4 regions of the Streptomyces sp. NPDC057474 genome follow, and region 1 is predicted to be linked to each of the others. Evidence: riboswitches for the same ligand, from Rfam matches in the RefSeq annotation. Region 1 holds a riboswitch; each other region holds the start of a gene.
The links. Region 1 has a riboswitch for cyclic di-AMP ahead of ACFU53_RS19180 (M23 family metallopeptidase). Riboswitches for the same ligand answer to the same signal wherever they lie in the genome.
Positions count from the first base shown of each region.

Region 2: another riboswitch for cyclic di-AMP. It lies ahead of ACFU53_RS21880 (NlpC/P60 family protein); the one in region 1 lies ahead of ACFU53_RS19180 (M23 family metallopeptidase).
Region 3: another riboswitch for cyclic di-AMP. It lies ahead of ACFU53_RS32955 (transglycosylase SLT domain-containing protein); the one in region 1 lies ahead of ACFU53_RS19180 (M23 family metallopeptidase).
Region 4: another riboswitch for cyclic di-AMP. It lies ahead of ACFU53_RS24555 (M23 family metallopeptidase); the one in region 1 lies ahead of ACFU53_RS19180 (M23 family metallopeptidase).

Region 1 covers NZ_JBHVDX010000061.1:7,140-11,675, forward strand. Annotated here, with positions in the region: gene ACFU53_RS19170 (hypothetical protein) at 1-209, opposite strand, end outside; gene ACFU53_RS19175 (GDSL-type esterase/lipase family protein) at 209-1,231, opposite strand; gene ACFU53_RS19180 (M23 family metallopeptidase) at 1,590-2,606, opposite strand; cyclic di-AMP (ydaO/yuaA leader) riboswitch at 2,611-2,769, opposite strand; gene ACFU53_RS19185 (alpha-galactosidase) at 3,071-4,536, opposite strand, start outside.
Region 2 covers NZ_JBHVDX010000075.1:14,579-19,114, reverse strand. Annotated here, with positions in the region: gene pcrA (DNA helicase PcrA) at 1-1,470, opposite strand, end outside; cyclic di-AMP (ydaO/yuaA leader) riboswitch at 1,710-1,883, shown strand; gene ACFU53_RS21880 (NlpC/P60 family protein) at 1,892-3,091, shown strand; gene ACFU53_RS21875 (hypothetical protein) at 3,121-3,474, opposite strand; gene ACFU53_RS21870 (NlpC/P60 family protein) at 3,969-4,536, shown strand, end outside.
Region 3 covers NZ_JBHVDX010000157.1:10,499-15,034, forward strand. Annotated here, with positions in the region: gene ACFU53_RS32950 (polyprenyl synthetase family protein) at 176-1,186, opposite strand; cyclic di-AMP (ydaO/yuaA leader) riboswitch at 1,897-2,105, shown strand; gene ACFU53_RS32955 (transglycosylase SLT domain-containing protein) at 2,110-2,883, shown strand; gene ACFU53_RS32960 (Cof-type HAD-IIB family hydrolase) at 2,962-3,768, opposite strand; gene ACFU53_RS32965 (NAD(P)-binding domain-containing protein) at 4,047-4,536, opposite strand, start outside.
Region 4 covers NZ_JBHVDX010000091.1:18,715-23,250, forward strand. Annotated here, with positions in the region: gene ACFU53_RS24545 (M16 family metallopeptidase) at 1-131, shown strand, start outside; gene ACFU53_RS24550 (M16 family metallopeptidase) at 128-1,516, shown strand; cyclic di-AMP (ydaO/yuaA leader) riboswitch at 1,719-1,891, shown strand; gene ACFU53_RS24555 (M23 family metallopeptidase) at 1,905-2,693, shown strand; gene ACFU53_RS24560 (GntR family transcriptional regulator) at 2,884-3,588, shown strand; gene ACFU53_RS24565 (HPr family phosphocarrier protein) at 3,757-4,038, opposite strand; gene ACFU53_RS24570 (GNAT family N-acetyltransferase) at 4,229-4,536, shown strand, end outside.

The DNA of each region.
Region 1 (4,536 bases):
GCGTCGCCGTACCGGGCGTAGTCCGTGCCTAGCAGCCGCCAGCTGAGAAAGGTGCCTCCACCGGACGGGACGGCGACCAGGCCTCGGTCCAGGTTCTCCACGACCCTACGCGGTGTCTCGGCGGTGTGGCCGGCGGGCGCGGAGAAGAGTCCGGCCAGCAGGGCGGCCGCGGTGAGGACGACGGTTCTTCGGCGTCGAACAGTACGCACTAACGCTCCTTGTCCAGAAGGGAGATGAGTCGGTCGGCCACCCTGAGGTGGCCCTGGGCGCTCGGATGGACGGTGTCGTGGAAGTCCCCGTCCGCCGCCGAGAGCCAGCCGGTCGTGTCGACGAACTCCGTGCGCCGGTCGGCGAGTTCGTCGACCACGGCGGCGATGTCGTCGGCGTGCGACCCGTCGAACGGGCGCAGCGCGAGGATGCGGGCGTGCGGTGCGGCCGTCCGCATCCGGACCAGGTAGGCACGGTAGGCGGGGCGGAACTCGGCCGGACCGTACGCCGTGTCGTTGGTGCCCTGGTTCACGACGATCACGTCGGCGTTCCGGTCCGAACGCGCCGGTGAGCCCGCATGGTTCCAGCCGTACGCGGAACCGGCGTCCGGCACTCCCCCGTTCCCGGTCCTGAGCACACCCTGCCGCCCGAACCCGACCTGGGTGAGCGAGGCGTGCAGGGCGTCGGCGACGAGGGTCGGGTAGGCGGCCGTGCCGTCCGCGCAGTCGGAGGTGTTGACCGCGCACAGGGCCAGGACACCCTGGGTGATGGAGTCGCCATAGAAAACCAACTCCCTTTTCCTGGCGTCATGTCGCGGCAGCAGGCGTCCCCGGATCCCGGTCAGCACCACCCCGGTCTCCAGCGGCGGCGTCCACCGGTTGGCCCGCGAGAAGACGTCCTTCACGGACAGCTCGACGGTATGCGGTCCGCGCCCCGGCGCCCCGATGTCGAGGTCGCTCCGGTCGACGGCATACAGTCGCTTCGGGCCACCGTCCACCGACACATAGATCTGCGCGGGCACGGTGACCGACGTGGCGTCGAACTGGGCGCGGACACTGCCGCCCGTGAACCGGAACCGCAGCCGGGAGCCGGAGTTGACGGTGACGGCGGCCTCGGCTGTGCGGCTCCAGTGGCCCTCGTAGACGAGCCGCCGGTCATCGGGCCGCACCAGGTCCGGCTCACCGGAGGCGAGCACGGGCGGAGTGGCGCCGGCCAGGAGCCCCACGGCCACCGCCGTACTCACGAGAACGCGGCTCCCGAGGACACGCCTCACGACAAGATCCGATCGCCGACCAGCACGAGATTCGGCGCCGCCGCCCGAAGTGACGGCGGTGCCCTTGATGACAGTGCGTCGGTCGACGCCGGACACGGAGACCCCCCAACGCTTAGAAAGCGCTTGCGGAGATCACTGTGTCCTCACACTCGCACCACTGTCGAGACTTCGATCAGCCATGCCACAAGACCGCAATACGGTGATCATGAATCGCCACGGGCCCCGGCGAGACCAGGCGATACGGAAGAAGGCCTGCCCGCCGGGAACGCCGAAGGCCGGCCCCCGGGATCACGGGGTCCGGCCTTCGATGCGGTCGGGCGGCAGAGCCTCAGACGCTGACGCCCTTCGAGCGAAGGTAGGCCAGCGGGTCCATGTCCGAACCGTAGTTGGGGGTGGTGCGGATCTCGAAGTGGAGGTGCGGCCCGGTGACGTTGCCGGTCGCGCCCGAGAGGCCGATCTGCTGACCGCCGCTCACGGACTGCCCCGCGGAGACGGAGATCGAGGAGAGGTGGGCGTACTGGGCGTAGTAGCCGTCGGCGAGCTTGATGACGACCTGGTTGCCGTACGCGCCGCCCCAGCCGGCGGAGACGACGGTGCCCGCGCCCACGGCCTTGAGACTGGTCCCGGTCGGAGCCACGAAGTCGACGCCGGTGTGGTAGCCGCTGGACCACATGCTGCCGGCGGTCTTGTACGCGGTGCCGACGGTGGCGCCCTGGATGGGCAGGCTGAAGCCGGAGCTGTTGGACGACGAGGACTGCCCGCTCGACGTGGAGGTCGACGCCTGGGTGTCCTTCGACTCCTGCGTCGACGAGCCGGAGGACTTCGACGACTGGGACGACTCGGAGGACTTCGACGACTCGGAGGACTGCGACAGCTGGGGCTTCGTCGACGACTGCGGCGTACCGCTCGACGCCGCCCGGCCACCGATGCTGAGCTTGAGACCCGGATGGATCAGCGACGGGTCGGAGCCGATCGCCGCCCGGTTGTCCGTGTAGAGCTGCTTCCAGCCCCCCTCGACGTCCTGCTCGTCCGCGATCCTCGAGAGGTAGTCGCCGACCTTCACCGAGTAGGTCTTGGTCGCCGCCTTCTTGGTGGCGGTCTTCTCCGCCTGCGCGGCCTTCTCGGCCTGCTCGATCCGTGCGCCCGCCTCGGCCGCGGCCTTCTCGGTGGCGATCGCGACCGTCTTCTCGGACACACCGGAAACGGCGGCCGTCGGGGTCGCGGCATGGGCGCCGGCGGCTCCGATCAGCGGCAGCGCGAGCGCCGCGCCACCGGTCCCGGCGGCGGCGATGGAGCGGGTGAAACGCTGGGACTTCGGACGGCGGTGCTTACCCTTCGCGGGCATGGTGAATTCCTCTCCGGCGCCTGCGAGGTGAGCTGTCGGGTGCGGACTGGAGATGCCCGGCCGTGCTTGCGCACGGCTTTACCCCTAGCCGTTCCGGAGACCGGAACAGGCGGTAATACCTGTGGGTCCCCCGCTCCTGCCGTGGATCGGGTCGGTACGCGGCTCCGGTCGGCGGCAGGATTGGGCGTCCGTCCGGATTGACGCCGAACGTAAGCGACTTGTGCCCACAGAGACAACCATTGGGACTTCCTGTGCGTCTTCCTCCCTGATCCTTACATCAATTCACGATCACGCTCCGTAAAAGACCGGTGTTGGGAATTTCCAACCACCCTGGAAACACCTACGAATTACGTGAACATGACGACAGCGGAACGTCACGAATATGACGCTGCTCACGCACCTACGACCCAGTAGGCTTTATTCCGGCGCTTGTTGGAATTACGACTCCATATCGGACAGTTCACTCAAGTGCGACGCAGGCGGATAACTGTCGCATCGAAATCACCGCGCAGCCCCGTCCGCAATCCGTGATGCAACAGCACGGCACCCCGGTGCAATTCACCCGTTTCGCGACACTCGTACGTTTCTGTCGGGTCGAGCCCGCGCAGCCGGAGCGGGGCGAGCGGCTCGCCGTAGTGCTGCGCCTGGAGCCAGGCGAGGACGACGACCTCGTCGCCGTGGACGTACTGCACGGCGCTCAGCCCGCCCGTCGGCGGCCGCAGCCGGTAGAGGTCGCCGCGCTGCACGACCGGCCGGATCTCCTTGTACAGCTCCACCCAGCCCCGCGCCTCGGCCAGCTCCTCCTCCGCCCACTCGGTGAGGTCACCGCCGACGCCGAGCACACCCGCCATGGCACTGACGAAGCGGAACCGCAACGTGCTGACCCGGCCGTTGAGCTGGTTGTTCGGGCTGTCGGTGACCCACGCGGCCATGGTCCGGGCCGGATGGATCTGACTGAAGCCGTGCTGGATGGCGAGCCGGTCGAGCGGATCGGTGTTGTCGGACGTCCACACCTGGTCCGTCCGCGCCATGACCCCGAGGTCGATACGACCGCCGCCGCCCGAGCACGACTCGAACGCCACCCCCGGGTGCGCGGCCCGCAGCCGGTCCAGCAGGGCGTAGAAGGCGCGCACGTGCTCGACCCACAGCTTCTGCGGATACGGCTCTCCGGGCCAGCCGGCATCGGTGAAGCAGCGGTTGAAGTCCCACTTCACATAGTCGATCGGCGCGCTGGAGAGGAGGGCGTCCAGCCGTTCCCAGAGGTATTCCTGGACGTCCTCGCGCGCGAGATTGAGTACGAGCTGATTGCGCAGCTCCGTCCGCTTTCGTCCCGGTTGGAACTGTGCCCATTCGGGGTGCGCCCGGTACAGCTCACTGTCCGGGTTGACCATCTCGGGCTCGACCCAGATGCCGAACTGCATTCCGAGGGCGTGCACGGAGTCGGCGAGCGGCTTCAGTCCCTTCGGGAAGCGCTGCGGGTTGGGCGTCCAGTCGCCGAGGCCGGCCCGGTCGCTCGTACGCGCCCCGAACCAGCCGTCGTCCACGACGAACAGCTCGATCCCGATGGCCGCCGCCCGCCGCGCGAGCGTCCCCTGCTGCTCCTCGGAGATGTCGAACTCGGTGGCCTCCCACGAGTTGAAGAGCACCGGTCGGTCCTGGTCCGCGTCCGGGATGACGTACGTCCGCTGGTACGCGTGCCAGGCACGGCTCGCCCCGCCGAAGCCGCCGTCGCTCCACAGGCCGGCGAAGACGGGGGTGGTGAACCTCTCGCCGGTGTCCAGCCGCAGCAGACCGGACTCGTCGTATCCGGCGCCGCCGGTGATCTGCACGCGCGCGTCCGGGAGTTGGGCGACCGCGATCCGCCAGGACCCCGACCAGCCCAGGGCACAGCCGTAGACCTCGCCGCGCTCTTCGGTGGCGGCGGCGTCGA
Region 2 (4,536 bases), on a different contig from region 1:
GATACGGCGCAGCGGGACCGAATCCTCCGGGTTGGCCAGGACGCGCAGATATGCGAGGACGTCCCGGACTTCTTTGCGCTCGTAGAAACGGACGCCACCGACGACCTTGTAGGGCAGGCCGACGCGGATGAAGACCTCTTCGAAGACACGGGACTGGGCGTTCGTACGGTAGAAGACGGCGACGTCTCCGGCCTTCGCGTCGCCCGCGTCCGTCAGTCGGTCTATCTCGTCGGCGACGAACTGGGCCTCGTCGTGCTCGGTGTCGGCGACATAGCCGGTGATCTGCGCACCCGCGCCCGCGTTGGTCCACAGGTTCTTGGGGCGGCGGGACTCGTTGCGCTCGATGACCGCGTTGGCCGCGCTCAGGATGGTCTGGGTGGAGCGGTAGTTCTGCTCCAGCAGGATCGTCGTCGCGTCCGGGTAGTCCTCCTCGAACTGGAGGATGTTGCGGATGGTCGCGCCGCGGAAGGCGTAGATCGACTGGTCGGCGTCACCCACGACGCAGAGCTCGGCGGGGGGTACGTCCCACTCGGTGGGCGGAACGTCGACCGAGTGCTCGGAGGTGCCGACCAACTCTCTGACCAGGGCGTACTGGGCGTGGTTGGTGTCCTGGTACTCGTCGACGAGGACGTGGCGGAAGCGGCGGCGGTAGTGCTCGGCGACGTCCGGGAAGGCGCGCAGCAGATTGACCGTCGTCATGATCAGGTCGTCGAAGTCGAGCGCGTTCGCCTCGCGGAGACGGGACTGGTACATCGCGTAGGCCTGGGCGAGGGTCTTCTCGAAGCCGTCGGCGGCCTGGGCGGCGAAGTCCTCCTCGTCGATCAGCTCGTTCTTGAGGTTCGAGATCTTGGCGCTGAAGGACTTGGGCGGGAAACGCTTCGGATCGAGGTCCAGATCACGGCAGACGAGCGCCATCAGCCGCTTGCTGTCGGCGGCGTCGTAGATCGAGAAGGAGGACGTGAAGCCGAGCTTCTTCGACTCGCGCCGGAGGATCCGTACGCACGCGCTGTGGAAGGTCATGACCCACATCGCTTTGGCGCGCGGTCCGACGAGTTGCTCGACGCGCTCCTTCATCTCGCCCGCGGCCTTGTTGGTGAAGGTGATCGCGAGGATCTGGCCCGGGTGGACATTCCGCTCGCCGAGCAGGTGTGCGATGCGGTGGGTGAGCACACGGGTCTTGCCGGAGCCGGCGCCGGCCACGATGAGCAGGGGCGAGCCCGCGTGGACCACGGCCGCGCGCTGGTTCTCGTTCAGCCCGTCCAGGAGCGCCGCCGCGTCGAGGGCGGGGCGGGGGGCGCCGTCGCGGTAGTACGCGTCCCGGTCCGGTGGCACGTCGAACTTCCCGCCGAACAGATCGTCCGGAAGCGGCTCCGGTACGTGATCGTCCTCGGGTGGCGGCGGGGGTTCCTCCGCGCGGCCGCGCGGGGCCTGGAGGTCCGCCAGGAAGCTGTCGTCAAAGAGGCTGCTCATCGCTCTCCGAGTCTAGGCGCCCCCACTGACAGCGGGAGGCCACCCCGGGAAGTCCACCTTCACCACTCACCGCGATCACCCCACAACGATGAGCGATCGAGAATACCGCCTGCCGTGCCGAAGAGGCTAAGGTCACGAAAACGTATCGGGCATATCGACCATCAACCTTCACACGGGCCACACGAGTTGGCTAGCGTTTCGCTAGGCCGTACGACCCAACCGGCGAACGTCGCCGGGCCGCACGGCCTCCGCCGAGTCCGGTACGCCTCCCGTGGCAGCCGGAGCCGGGGACCCACCGACCTCTGGGGTGAATCGACCCGACCGCCGCAGGCGGCAAGGGTCGTAGGGCAAACCTTCCGAAGCTTGCGCCCGAACCCGACAGCTAACTCGGTAGGCGGACTACGGAAGGAGACGCCGAACCATGGCGCCGCACCGCAAGCCGCGTCCTGCCGGAACGCGCGTGGGCATACGCACCCCTGCTCTCGCCACGGCCGCCCTCACCTCCGTGGCCCTGCTCTCCCAGACGGCCACAGCCGCCCCGTCGACCGACGACAAGCCGAGCCTGGAGGAAGTCGAGAAGAAGGTCGACGACCTCTACCGCCAGGCCGGTTCGGCGACCGAGAGCTACAACGCGGCCAAGGAGAAAACGACCAAGCAGAAGAAGAAGGTCGACACCCTCCTCGACGACGTCGCCAAGCGTACGGAGAAGCTCAACGGGGCGCGGGAGGAACTGGGTTCGTTCGCCGCGGCCCAGTACCGCACGGGCGCGGCCGCCCCCAACCAGGCCTCGCTGCTCCTGGCGGACAACCCACAGGACTACTTCGACCAGAACCAGCTGATGGACCGGTTGACGGGCCGTCAGAAGGACACCGTCGACGCGTACGTCACCCAGCAGGCCGAGGCGACGGAGCAGCGCCAGGAGGCGAGCGACAGCCTCGAACAGCTCACCGAGTCACAGAACGCCCTCAAGACCAGCAAGGCCAAGGTCCAGGCGAAGCTCGCCGAGGCCCGCGAACTGCTCTCCACCCTCACCGCCGAGGAGAAGGCCCGGCTCGCCGCGATCGAACAGCGCGAGCAGGAGGAGGCCGACCGCAAGGCGGAGGAGCTCGCGCGACAGCAGGCGGCGCAGACGACGACCCAGGAGACCCAAGGAGCCCAGAGCACCCAGAGCACCCAGGGAACCCAGGGAACCCGGGAGGAGACCTCCACCGGCTCGGAGACGTCCACCGAGACCGCCGCTCCGGCCGAGGACTCCACCTACGCCTCGAAGGCCGCCAAGGCCCTGACCTTCGCCCGCGCACAGATCGGCAAGCCGTACGTCTGGGGCGCCACCGGCCCCGGCTCCTACGACTGCTCCGGCCTCACCCAGGCCGCCTGGAAGGCCGCCGGCGTCGACCTCCCCCGCATCACCTACGACCAGGCCACCGCCGGCACCACCGTCTCCCTCGCCAACGCCAGACCCGGTGACCTCGTCTTCTTCTACGACAACATCGGCCATGTCGGCCTCTACATCGGCAACGGCATGATGATCCACGCCCCGAAGCCGGGCGCGTACGTCCGCGAGGAGTCGGTGTTCTACGACGGGGAGTCGTCGATCCACAGCGTGGTGCGGCCGGCGTAACGGCACGGTTCGCGGAGGGGCGCGAGCCCTCAGGTCCAGAGCACCGCGATGAAGATGTTCGCGGTGGTCAGCGCGCCCACCAGGCCGAACAGCGGCTTCTCCACCGCCTCCTCGTCCCGTTTCACGTAGACCAGCCCAAGGATCACGATCAGCAGTGCCAGCTTGACGCCGATCTTGATGTTGTTGACGGGCTGGTCGTCGGCCTGGTTGAGGCCGACGAGGAGCACGCCCGTGACGAGCATGGTGAGGGCGCCGTGAAGCATGGCGGGGACGAAGCGGGCGGTGCCCTGGCCCATGGCCTTCATCTGGGTGAGGAAGCCGCCCAGGAGGGAGGCGATGCCGATGATGTGGAGGGCGACGAGGATGTGGATGAGTACGTCCATGCGCGGAGCCTAATGAGAGACCCGTACTCCGACGGGACCGGGGCGGGCACAGCAAGTTCACCGGGGGCACTGAGGGTGGCGCTTCGGGACGTCCGACGCTGTGATGATCTTGCGTATATGCGCCGCATAGCACCGCCGCACCCCCGACCGGTCCGAAATGGCCGCATCGGTCATCGCACAGCGTGAAGTCGGCGGCGCCAGGGCGGGATCACGGTCACATACGGTCACCTCATGGTCGGTGCACGCCACTTCCGTACAACGCGTTACCGTGCCGTCACAGCCAGGTTTAGCGTCCTCCCTCAGGTGACCGGCTCCCCACCGCCGCCCGGGCCAGGGGCGGCAGTCGGACACCACCGCCGAGAAGGTCCGGCGGCGTCCCGCTCCCCCTGTGCGGGCCGCCGCCGGACGCGTAACCGCTCCCCCCAGGCGGTCCGTACGGACAGACGATGTTCGTACTGCGGACGGCGGTCGTACGGAGAGGACGTGGACTCCACATGGCAGCGCACCGCAAGCCCAGACAGCGCTCACTCGGCGGCCATACGGTCCGCACGGCCGCGACGTTCGCCCTCGCGGGCGCGGCGACCGCGACCGGTTTCGACGGCACCGGGCACGCCGATCCACAGCTCACGCCTGACCAGGTCAAGGCGAAGGTGGACAAGCTGTACCAAGAGGCTGAGGTCGCCACCGAGAAGTACAACGGCGCGAAGGAGAAGGCCGACAAGGCGCAGGAGAACCTCGAAGAGCTGCGCGACCAGGCCGCCCGCCGCACCGAGCGGCTCAACTCGGCACGGGACAAGCTCGGTTCGCTGGCCGCGGCGCAGTACCGGGGTGGGGGCATGGACCCCTCCTGGCAGCTCGCGCTCTCCGCCGACCCGGACCAGTACCTGGACGGCGCCGCCCTCGCCGAGCGCGTCGGCAGCCGCCACTCGGCCGACGTGGCGAGCGTACGGAAGCAGTTGCTGGAGATCGAACGGCTGCGCGGGGCCGCCCGCGTCGAACTGGGTACGCTCAAGACCCGGCAGACGGAGCTGAAGCGGCACAAGAAGACCGTCACCTCCAAGC
Region 3 (4,536 bases), on a different contig from region 1:
CGATTGCCACCGCGATTACCACGCGATGCTTATGCAACGAAAGACCCCGCGATTCCGTTTTCTCCCCGTAACGCAGCCAACGCCCCCTGCATCAGCTTCCGGGCGTTGATTGATCGGGCCCGTCCGGCGATTGCGGACGAGCCCGGGAGTCGACGGTGCCTAACCGGCGCGGCGCCTAACCGGCGCGGTGCACCACCGCGTCGCACAGCTCCACGAGCGCCGCCTTCGCGTCGCATTCCGGCAGCGGTGCCAGTACGGCCCGCGCCTCCTCCGCGTAGCGGATCGTGTCGCGGCGGGCCTGCTCCAGCGCGGGGTGGACACGCAGCCGGGCCAGCGCCTCGGCGTGGCGCGCGTCGTCGGTGAGGTCGGAGTCGAGCAGTTCACAGAGGGCGATGTCGTCCGGCAGCCCCAGCCGCCCCGCGTGCTCGCGCAGCCGCAGCACCGGCATGGTCGGCACACCCTCACGGAGATCCGTGCCGGGGGTCTTGCCGGACTCGTGCGAGTCGGAGGCGATGTCGAGGACGTCGTCCGCGAGCTGGAAGGCGACGCCGAGCCGCTCCCCGTACTGGGTCAGCACGTCGACCACGGTCTCATCGGCGCCCGCCATCAGCGCGCCGAGCCGCCCGGCGACCGCGACCAGCGACCCGGTCTTGCCGCCCAGCACGTCGAGGTAGTGCTCGATCGGGTCGCGTCCGTCGCGCGGCCCCGCGGTCTCCAGGATCTGTCCGGTGACCAGCCGTTCGAAGGCCTCCGCCTGGATGCGGACGGCGTCAGGACCGAGGTCGGCGAGGACGTGCGAGGCGCGGGCGAAGAGGAAGTCACCGGTCAGCACGGCCAGGGAGTTGTCCCAGCGGGCGTTCGCGCTCGGCACGCCCCGGCGCACCTCGGCCTCGTCCATCACGTCGTCGTGGTACAGCGTGGCCAGATGCGTCAGCTCGACCACCACCGCCGAGGGCACGACACCCGGCGCGTACGGGTCACCGAACTGCGCCGCGAGCATCACCAGCAGCGGCCGGAACCGCTTGCCGCCCGCGCGCAGCAGATGCTGGGCGGCCTCCTGGATGAACGGGACCTCGCTCTTGGTCGCCTCGAGCAGACCCTCCTCGACGGCCGCCATTCCGGCCTGGACATCGGCTTCGAGAGCCTGGTCCCGCGCGCTCAGCCCAAACGGCTCGACGACGGTCACGAGGGTTCTCCTGTCTGCTGACGTCTACTGACGGTCACACGGTCGGTCTAGGTCGCTCTCACGGTCGATGACAAAGTTTGTCGATCTGTCGCTGTCATCACCCGAGTCAGCGTATCCGGTCACCTTTCGATCACCACGAGCGCCCACGGCTTCGCCCCGAGTGGTAGGGGACCGCCGCTCCACATTCTTGATCAACTGATACGCGCCCATACCCACCGACGCGCGTGCCGCACCCGCCCGCGACGGTCGGCCCCGAGTACCCGGCCCACCCCCGGAGACGCCTCCGCGCTCCGCGGTCGGCCGAAACCGCGCCCACGCGTCCACCGTTTCCCGCTCACGCACGGCCCCCTCGCACCTCCCGGGCACACCCTCCCACCCCTCCCGCGCACGCCCCCTCCACCCCTCCCGCACACCCCCTCCACCCGGCCCGAGTTGACCGATTTGCCGCTTACTCTGCACTTCACCCGACTTCTCCCGTGAGTTGGGTCACCCGCATCCCGCATGGCACCCCCGCCCCACTCCGGCGACTTTCCCTTTGCGGTAGGCAAGTTGAGTCGCGAGCCGTGCCCGGAACCGGGGTCGAATCGCAGCAAACTCAAGGTCAACTGGACCAAACCGCCAAACCGGGACTTGTTCCCGTCGTGTGCTCTCGCATACGTTCACACCCCGTCCGGACGGACCGCCGAATCCTGCCGCCGCCCCGGACTCCCCATCCATCACCACTCATCCACGTACGGCAGGAGCGGGGGACCCAGGCAAGCCGCCGGTCCGAATTTCCCCACCGGACCGGCTAGGGGTGAAGCCACGCGCAGTACGCCCAGCGGACGCGGCACGCACAGCGACCGCCGGGACGACGCGCGCGGCCGGGCATCTCCAGCCCGAACCCGACAGCTCACCTCGCAGGCGACGGAGAGGAATCCGCCATGCCCGCAGGCAAACACCGCCGCCCCAGAAGCAACGCGTTGACCCGTGGCATCGTCGCCGCCGGAACGGGCGGGGCCGCACTGGCCCTCCCGCTCACGGTCGCCACGACCGCGAACGCCGCCACCCCGACCCAGGCCGTCACCTCCGTACAGTCGGCCCCGCAGTCCGCGCCGGCCGCGGCGCAGGCCAAGTCCACGACCTACACCGTGGTCTCCGGTGACACGCTCTCCGCCATCGCGCGGAAGCACCACACGAAGGGCGGCTGGCAGCGGCTCTACAAGGACAACCGCGCGGCCATCGGCGACAACCCGGCACTGATCCGCCCGGGCCTGAAGCTGACGCTGAAGGGGACGAAGTCGTCCACGGCCCCTGAGTCGTCGACCACGAAGTCCTCCGCGAGCGACACGGCGTCCAAGACCGCCACGGCCACGCAGGCGTCGGTCACGACGTACGCGAACAACCTCGACGGCTGGATCCGCGAGTCGCTGGACATCATGGCGCAAAAGGGAATTCCCGGAACGTACGACGGGATCCACCGCAACATCATGCGCGAGTCGTCGGGCAACCCGCAGGCCATCAACAACTGGGACTCCAACGCCGCCGCGGGCACCCCGTCGAAGGGCCTCCTCCAGGTCATCGACCCGACGTTCGCCGCGTACCACGTGTCCGGCACCCCGTACGACCCCTACGACCCGGTCGCGAACATCACGGCGGCATGCAACTACGCCGCCGATCGGTACGGTTCGATCGACAACGTCTTCGGGGCGTACTGAGCCTCCGGCTCCCCCTTCTTCACCCTGTTCCCCTGGGCCGGCGGGCCCAGGGGAACAGTTGTTCAATGGGGCGGCCGCTCAGGGGAAGAGCTTCTCCAGCACCACCGCGATGCCGTCGTCCTCGTTCGAGAGGGTCACCTCGTCGGCGACGGCCTTGAGTTCGGGGTGGGCGTTGGCCATGGCGACCCCGTGCGCGGCCCAGTCGAACATCGGGATGTCGTTGGGCATGTCACCGAAGGCGATGGTGCGGTCCGGGGTCAGTCCGAGATGGTCGGCGGCCAGGGCGAGGCCCGTCGCCTTGGTGATGCCGCATGGCTGGAGTTCGACGGTGCCGGGCCCCGACATGGTGACCGTCGCCAGCGAACCGACCGCCATCCGCGCCGCCGAGGCCAACTCGTCGTCGGACAGATAGGGATGGCGCAGCAGCACCTTGCTGATCGGCTCGCACCACAGGTCGTCCCGGCGCGGCACCCGTACGGCGGGCAGCGTGGGGTGCGGCATGAGGTAGCCGGGCTCGATCAGGGTGAGGCCGTCGACCCCGTCCTGGTCGACGGCGGCGTACACCTGTCCGACTTCCGCCTCGATCTTGCCGAGCGCGGTCTCGGCGAGTTCTCTGTCCAGGGTGACGGACCAGAGCAGCCGGTCCGCGCCGTGGTCGTACAACTGCGCGCCCTGTCCGCACACCGCGAGCCCCCTGCTGCCGAGGTCCTCCAGCAGCGGGCGCACTCTCGGCGCCGGCCGTCCCGTCACCACGAGGTGCTGAGCACCGGCCTCCGTGGCCCGCGCCAGCGCGGCGAGGGACCGGTCGGAGAGGGTGTCGTCACTGCGCAGGAGCGTTCCGTCCAGGTCAGTGGCGATGAGTGAATATGCGGTGGGTGCGGCCATGATCAGAGAATACGGATGCGGCGCCCCATCGGTTCGACGCGAACCGGACGACGTCCGGCATCCCGACAGCCCCACCACACCCCAACGTCAACATCCCTTTCCCGAACCGCCGTTCAGTGGTGCTTCACCGACGGGTACTCAACCGCCGCCGCTCAGGGGCAGCGCCGTCAGGGGCGCGGGGCTGTATCGGCATGCGGCTCCGCCGCGTGGGCGCGAACAACCCCACGCACCCACACCCCGCGACGCACCGCCCTGCGCGAGCTCATCCCGGAACCGGCTCACCCGTGCGCCGCCGCAAGATGCCGAGCCAGCCGAGGCGAGGCGAACTCCGTCCCGCACACGAACCGCATCACCGGCCCGTACGACGCCGCCGCCGGCAACCCCGTGAAGTACAACCCCGGTATCGACGACCGGAACCCGGCACCGAGCACCGGCGTACCCCGGCTCACCAGCAGCTCCGTACGGAGTTCGTGCCCCAGGAACCCCATCGCCCCGAGGTCGACGCGGTACCCGGTCGCCGCGATGACATGGTCCGCGGCCACCTCCTCGATACGGCCCTCGTGTCCCTGAAGGGCCAGCAGGGGACGCCCGTCGATGACGCCGGCCCGCACGACCCGCTCCACCTCCCGCACCTCGACCCGCCCCTCGAACCGCTCCCGCAGCCACCACGCGCCGAGCGGCCCGAGCACCCGGCGGACCAGGAAGTGCCGGGTGGCCGCGGGCAGGTACCGGTACGGGTGCGGGTAATAGGTGAGCACGTACAGCGAC
Region 4 (4,536 bases), on a different contig from region 1:
ATCGCGCGGTGCTCGTGTATGAGCCCGTCGCCGGCGAAGAGGAAGCCGGCGAAGAGGAAGCCGGCGAAGAGGAAGCCGCCGAGGCGGAGGCCGCCGAAACCACCGACGAGAACGAGGAGTCGGCGAAGTGACCGAGCTCGCGACCATGGACTTCCACCCGCAGCCCCAGGCCGGCGAGGCCAGGCCCTGGGCGTTCCCGGCGCCCGAGCGCGGCACTCTGGACAACGGCCTGACCGTGCTGCGCTGCCATCGCCCCGGCCAGCAGGTCGTCGCCGTGGAGGTCCTCCTCGACGCGCCCCTGGATGCCGAGCCGAACGGCCTCGACGGCGTCGCCACCATCATGACCAGGGCCTTCTCCGAAGGCACCGACAAGCACACGGCCGAGGAGTTCGCCGCCGAGCTGGAGCGCTGCGGCGCCACCCTCGACTCGCACGCCGACCATCCCGGCGTGCGTCTGTCCCTCGAAGTGCCCGTGTCGCGGCTGGCGAAGGCGCTCGGCCTGCTCGCCGACGCCCTGCGGGCCCCCGCGTTCGAGGGCAGCGAGATCGAGCGGCTGGTGGCCAACCGGCTCGACGAGATCCCGCACGAGACCGCCAACCCGGGCCGCCGGGCCGCCAAGGAGCTCTACAAGCAGCTGTTCCCGGCCACGTCCCGCATGTCGCGGCCCCGCCAGGGCACCGAGGAGACCGTGGAGGGCATCGACTCCGCGGCCGTACGCGCCTTCTACGAGCGGCACGTGCGTCCCGCGACGGCCACCGCCGTGGTCGTCGGCGACCTCACCGGAGTCGATCTCGACGCGCTGCTCGGCGAGACCCTGGGCGCCTGGACCGGCTCCCCGGCCAAGCCGCGCCCCGTGCCGTCGGTGAGCGCCGACGACGCCGGGCGCGTGATCATCGTGGACCGCCCCGGTTCCGTCCAGACCCAGTTGCTCATCGGCCGGGTGGGCGCCGACCGGCACGACCGCGTGTGGCCGGCCCAGGTGCTCGGCACCTACTGCCTCGGCGGCACCCTCACCTCGCGCCTGGACCGCGTGCTGCGCGAGGAGAAGGGCTACACCTACGGTGTGCGCGCGTTCGGCCAGTCGCTGCGCTCCGCCCCCGACGGCTCGGGCACGGCGATGCTCGCCATCAGCGGCTCCGTCGACACCCCGAACACCGGGCCGGCGCTCGACGACCTGTGGACGGTGCTGCGCACCCTCGCCGCCGAGGGCCTGACCGACGCCGAGCGTGACGTCGCCGTGCAGAACCTGGTCGGGGTCGCCCCCCTCAAGTTCGAGACGGCCGCGGCCGTGGCGAGCACGCTGGCCGACCAGGTCGAGCAGTACCTGCCGGACGACTACCAGTCGACGCTGTACCGCCAACTCGCCGCCACCGGCACGGTGGAGGCCACGGCGGCCGCCGTGAGCGCCTTCCCGGTGGACCGTCTGGTGACCGTCCTCGTCGGGGACGCCGCGCAGATCGAGGAGCCGGTCAGGGCCCTCGGAATCGGTGAAGTCACCGTCGTACCTGCCGAGTAGAAATCGGACAGAGGACGCGGGCCTGTGGGGCCCTGGTGACTGAAGAGTCACCAGGGCTCCCCTTTGTCCGTATTGATGGCGGAGGTTGTGTGTCTGACCTGTGGCGTACTTAACAAAACCTGTGATCCGTTTGTTATTTCGAAGACGGCCCACTTAGCGTCAGTCCGGCTGTTCGTCAGAAGTTCGCCGCAGCCGCGGCACCGGACAGTCATCGCCGAGTCCCCGCATGGCGCGAGCCAGGGGAGCCGGGGACCCACTGCAGTCCCTGGGGTGAATCGGGTGCCCTTCGCGAGCGACGCGAAACGAGGGGCAGCCGTAGGAGACCTTCCTGCTCCGAACCCGTCAGCTAACCCGGTAGGCGAGAAGGAAGGAAAGGACCAGCCACTTCATGGCGTTCACCCGCGCCCCCGGGAAGCACCGCCGTCCCGGCCGTGTGCAGCGCACGACCACGAGGAACGTGGGCGTCGCCGCTCTCACCACCACCGGTGTCATCGGCACCCTGGCCGCTCCCGCGCTCGCCGCGGAGGAGCCCGCCGTCGAGCAGACCGGCCTGAACCAGATCATCGTCCTCGGTGACACGGTCGCCGATCAGGTCGACGCCCAGGCCGCCGCCCAGCAGCAGGCCGCCGAGGTGGCCGCGGTCAAGAAGAAGGCGCAGGAGGAGGCCAGGAAGGCCGCCGCCGAGAAGGCCGAGCAGGAACGTGCCGTCGCCAAGGAGCGCGAGGAGATCAAGGCCCGCGCCGCCCGCGCGGCCGAGCGCGAGCGCCTCAACACCTATGTCTCCCCCATCAACGGCTCGTACATCTCCACCGGTTACAAGGCCGGCGGCGCCGTCTGGTCCTCCGGCAGCCACACCGGCGTCGACTTCCACGCCGCGTCCGGCACCGCCGTCCACGCGGTCGGCTCCGGCACCGTCGTCGAGGCGGGCTGGGGTGGCGCGTACGGCAACAACATCGTCATCAAGATGACCGACGGCACGTACACGCAGTACGGCCACCTGTCGTCAATCGGCGTCTCCGTCGGCCAGACGGTCACCCCCGGCCAGCAGATAGGCCTCTCCGGGGCGACCGGCAACGTCACCGGCGCGCATCTGCACTTCGAGGCACGGACGACGGCCGAGTACGGCTCGGACATCGACCCCGCCGCGTACCTGCGCTCGCACGGCGTGAACGTCTGACGCACCGCTCGACGCTTCCCAGGAGGCCCCGGCTCACCGAGCCGGGGCTTTCCGCGTTGTGACGTACCTCCTGTCCAAAAAATATCCCTGGATTCCGGCCCGCCATCGGAAATTCCGGCTCGCTGCAATAGAGTCGCTGGAACACACGTCAATCATCGACGTTTCACGGGGATTAAGGCGGAGGTCGGTCATGCGTATTCCGGCGCATTCGGTATGCACGGCGATCCGTGATGACATCGTCGCGGGTGTCTACGAGCGCGGCAGCCGTCTCACCGAGGAACTGCTCGCTCGCCGGTACGGCGTCAGCCGGGTCCCCGTGCGCGAGGCGCTGCGCACGCTGGAGGCCGAGGGCTTCGTGGTGACCCGCCGGCACGCCGGCGCGTGCGTCGCCGAGCCGACCGAGCAGGAGGCCGCCGACCTGCTGGAGATGCGCATGCTGCTGGAGCCGCTGGGCGCCGCCCGCGCCGCGCAGCGCCGCACGGAGGCGCATCTCAAGGTGCTGCGCGGCCTGGTCAGACTGGGCCAGGAGCGGGCCAGGAGGGGCAACAGCGAGGATCTGCGCTCCCTGGGTGGCTGGTTCCACGAGACGCTCGCACAGGCGTCCGGCAGCCCCGCCCTGACCTCGACACTCGCCCAGCTGCGGCACAAGATCGCCTGGATGTACGCGATCGAGGCGCCGGCCAATCCCGTGGAGTCCTGGGCGGAGCACGGCGGCATCGTGGACGCGGTCGCGCGCGGCGACGGCGACCGGGCCCGGACGATCACGTCCCTGCACACCGAGCGTGCCACCGCCGCGCACCGGCTCCGATTTCCGGGCGGGGCCGGCGGGGCGGAGCGCCCGGACCGTGTGAGGACTTCGCAACGCCCCGTAAACATGCCGAGCCTGCGGCATTAACACGGAAGCCGTATACAAAGAGGGAAGAATTTCGAGGGGCATTTTTTCTGCTGCCCACAGAACGAAAACAGGGCGAAAAGGCGAAGGGCTCGCCCGATAAATCTGACGAGCCCTTCGGTGTGTGTGCGGGTGGCCTTTCAGGCCTTTCCGCTTTCTCTACCCGGTCACTCAGACCGTTTCGGGGAGCTCCTCGAGCCCCTCAGCCACGAGCTTCGCCAGGCGGTCGAGCGCGGCGTCCGCGCCCTCGGCCTCGGAGGAGAGCACGATCTGCTCGCCGCCCTGGGCGCCGAGGCCCAGGACCGCCAGCATGGAGGCCGCGTTGACGGGGTTTCCGTCGGCCTTGGCGATCGTCACGGGGATACCGGAGGCCGTGGTGGCCCGGACGAAGATGGATGCGGGGCGGGCGTGGAGGCCCTCGGCCCAGCCGACGTTGACGCGGCGCTCAGCCATGTGATGCTGCCCTTCAGGTTTCTCGGTTACTCGAGAGAGGTCTAGACCAGGTTGTCTAGACCAGTTTCCCATATGGTGCGACGTACCGGAACGGGCCCACGGCCTGGCCACGAACCGGCTGTCGCGCTTCTGTTGTGCTTCCCCAGGCTGCCCCGCGCCGTTGTCGTACGCGAGCCGTACTCTGGGGCCCATGCAGACCTCGTCGGACCGGCACGAGTACCCCGCCCACTGGGAGGCCGACGTGGTGCTGCGCGACGGCGGCACCGCACGCATCAGGCCCATCACCGTCGATGACGCCGAGCGTCTTGTCAGCTTCTACGAGCAGGTCTCGGACGAGTCGAAGTACTACCGCTTCTTCGCGCCCTACCCTCGCCTGTCCGCCAAGGACGTCCACCGCTTCACGCACCACGACTTCGTGGACCGGGTGGGGCTCGCCGCCACAGTCGGCGGCGAGTTCATCGCCACCGTACGCTACGACCGCATCGGCGCCGACGGAAT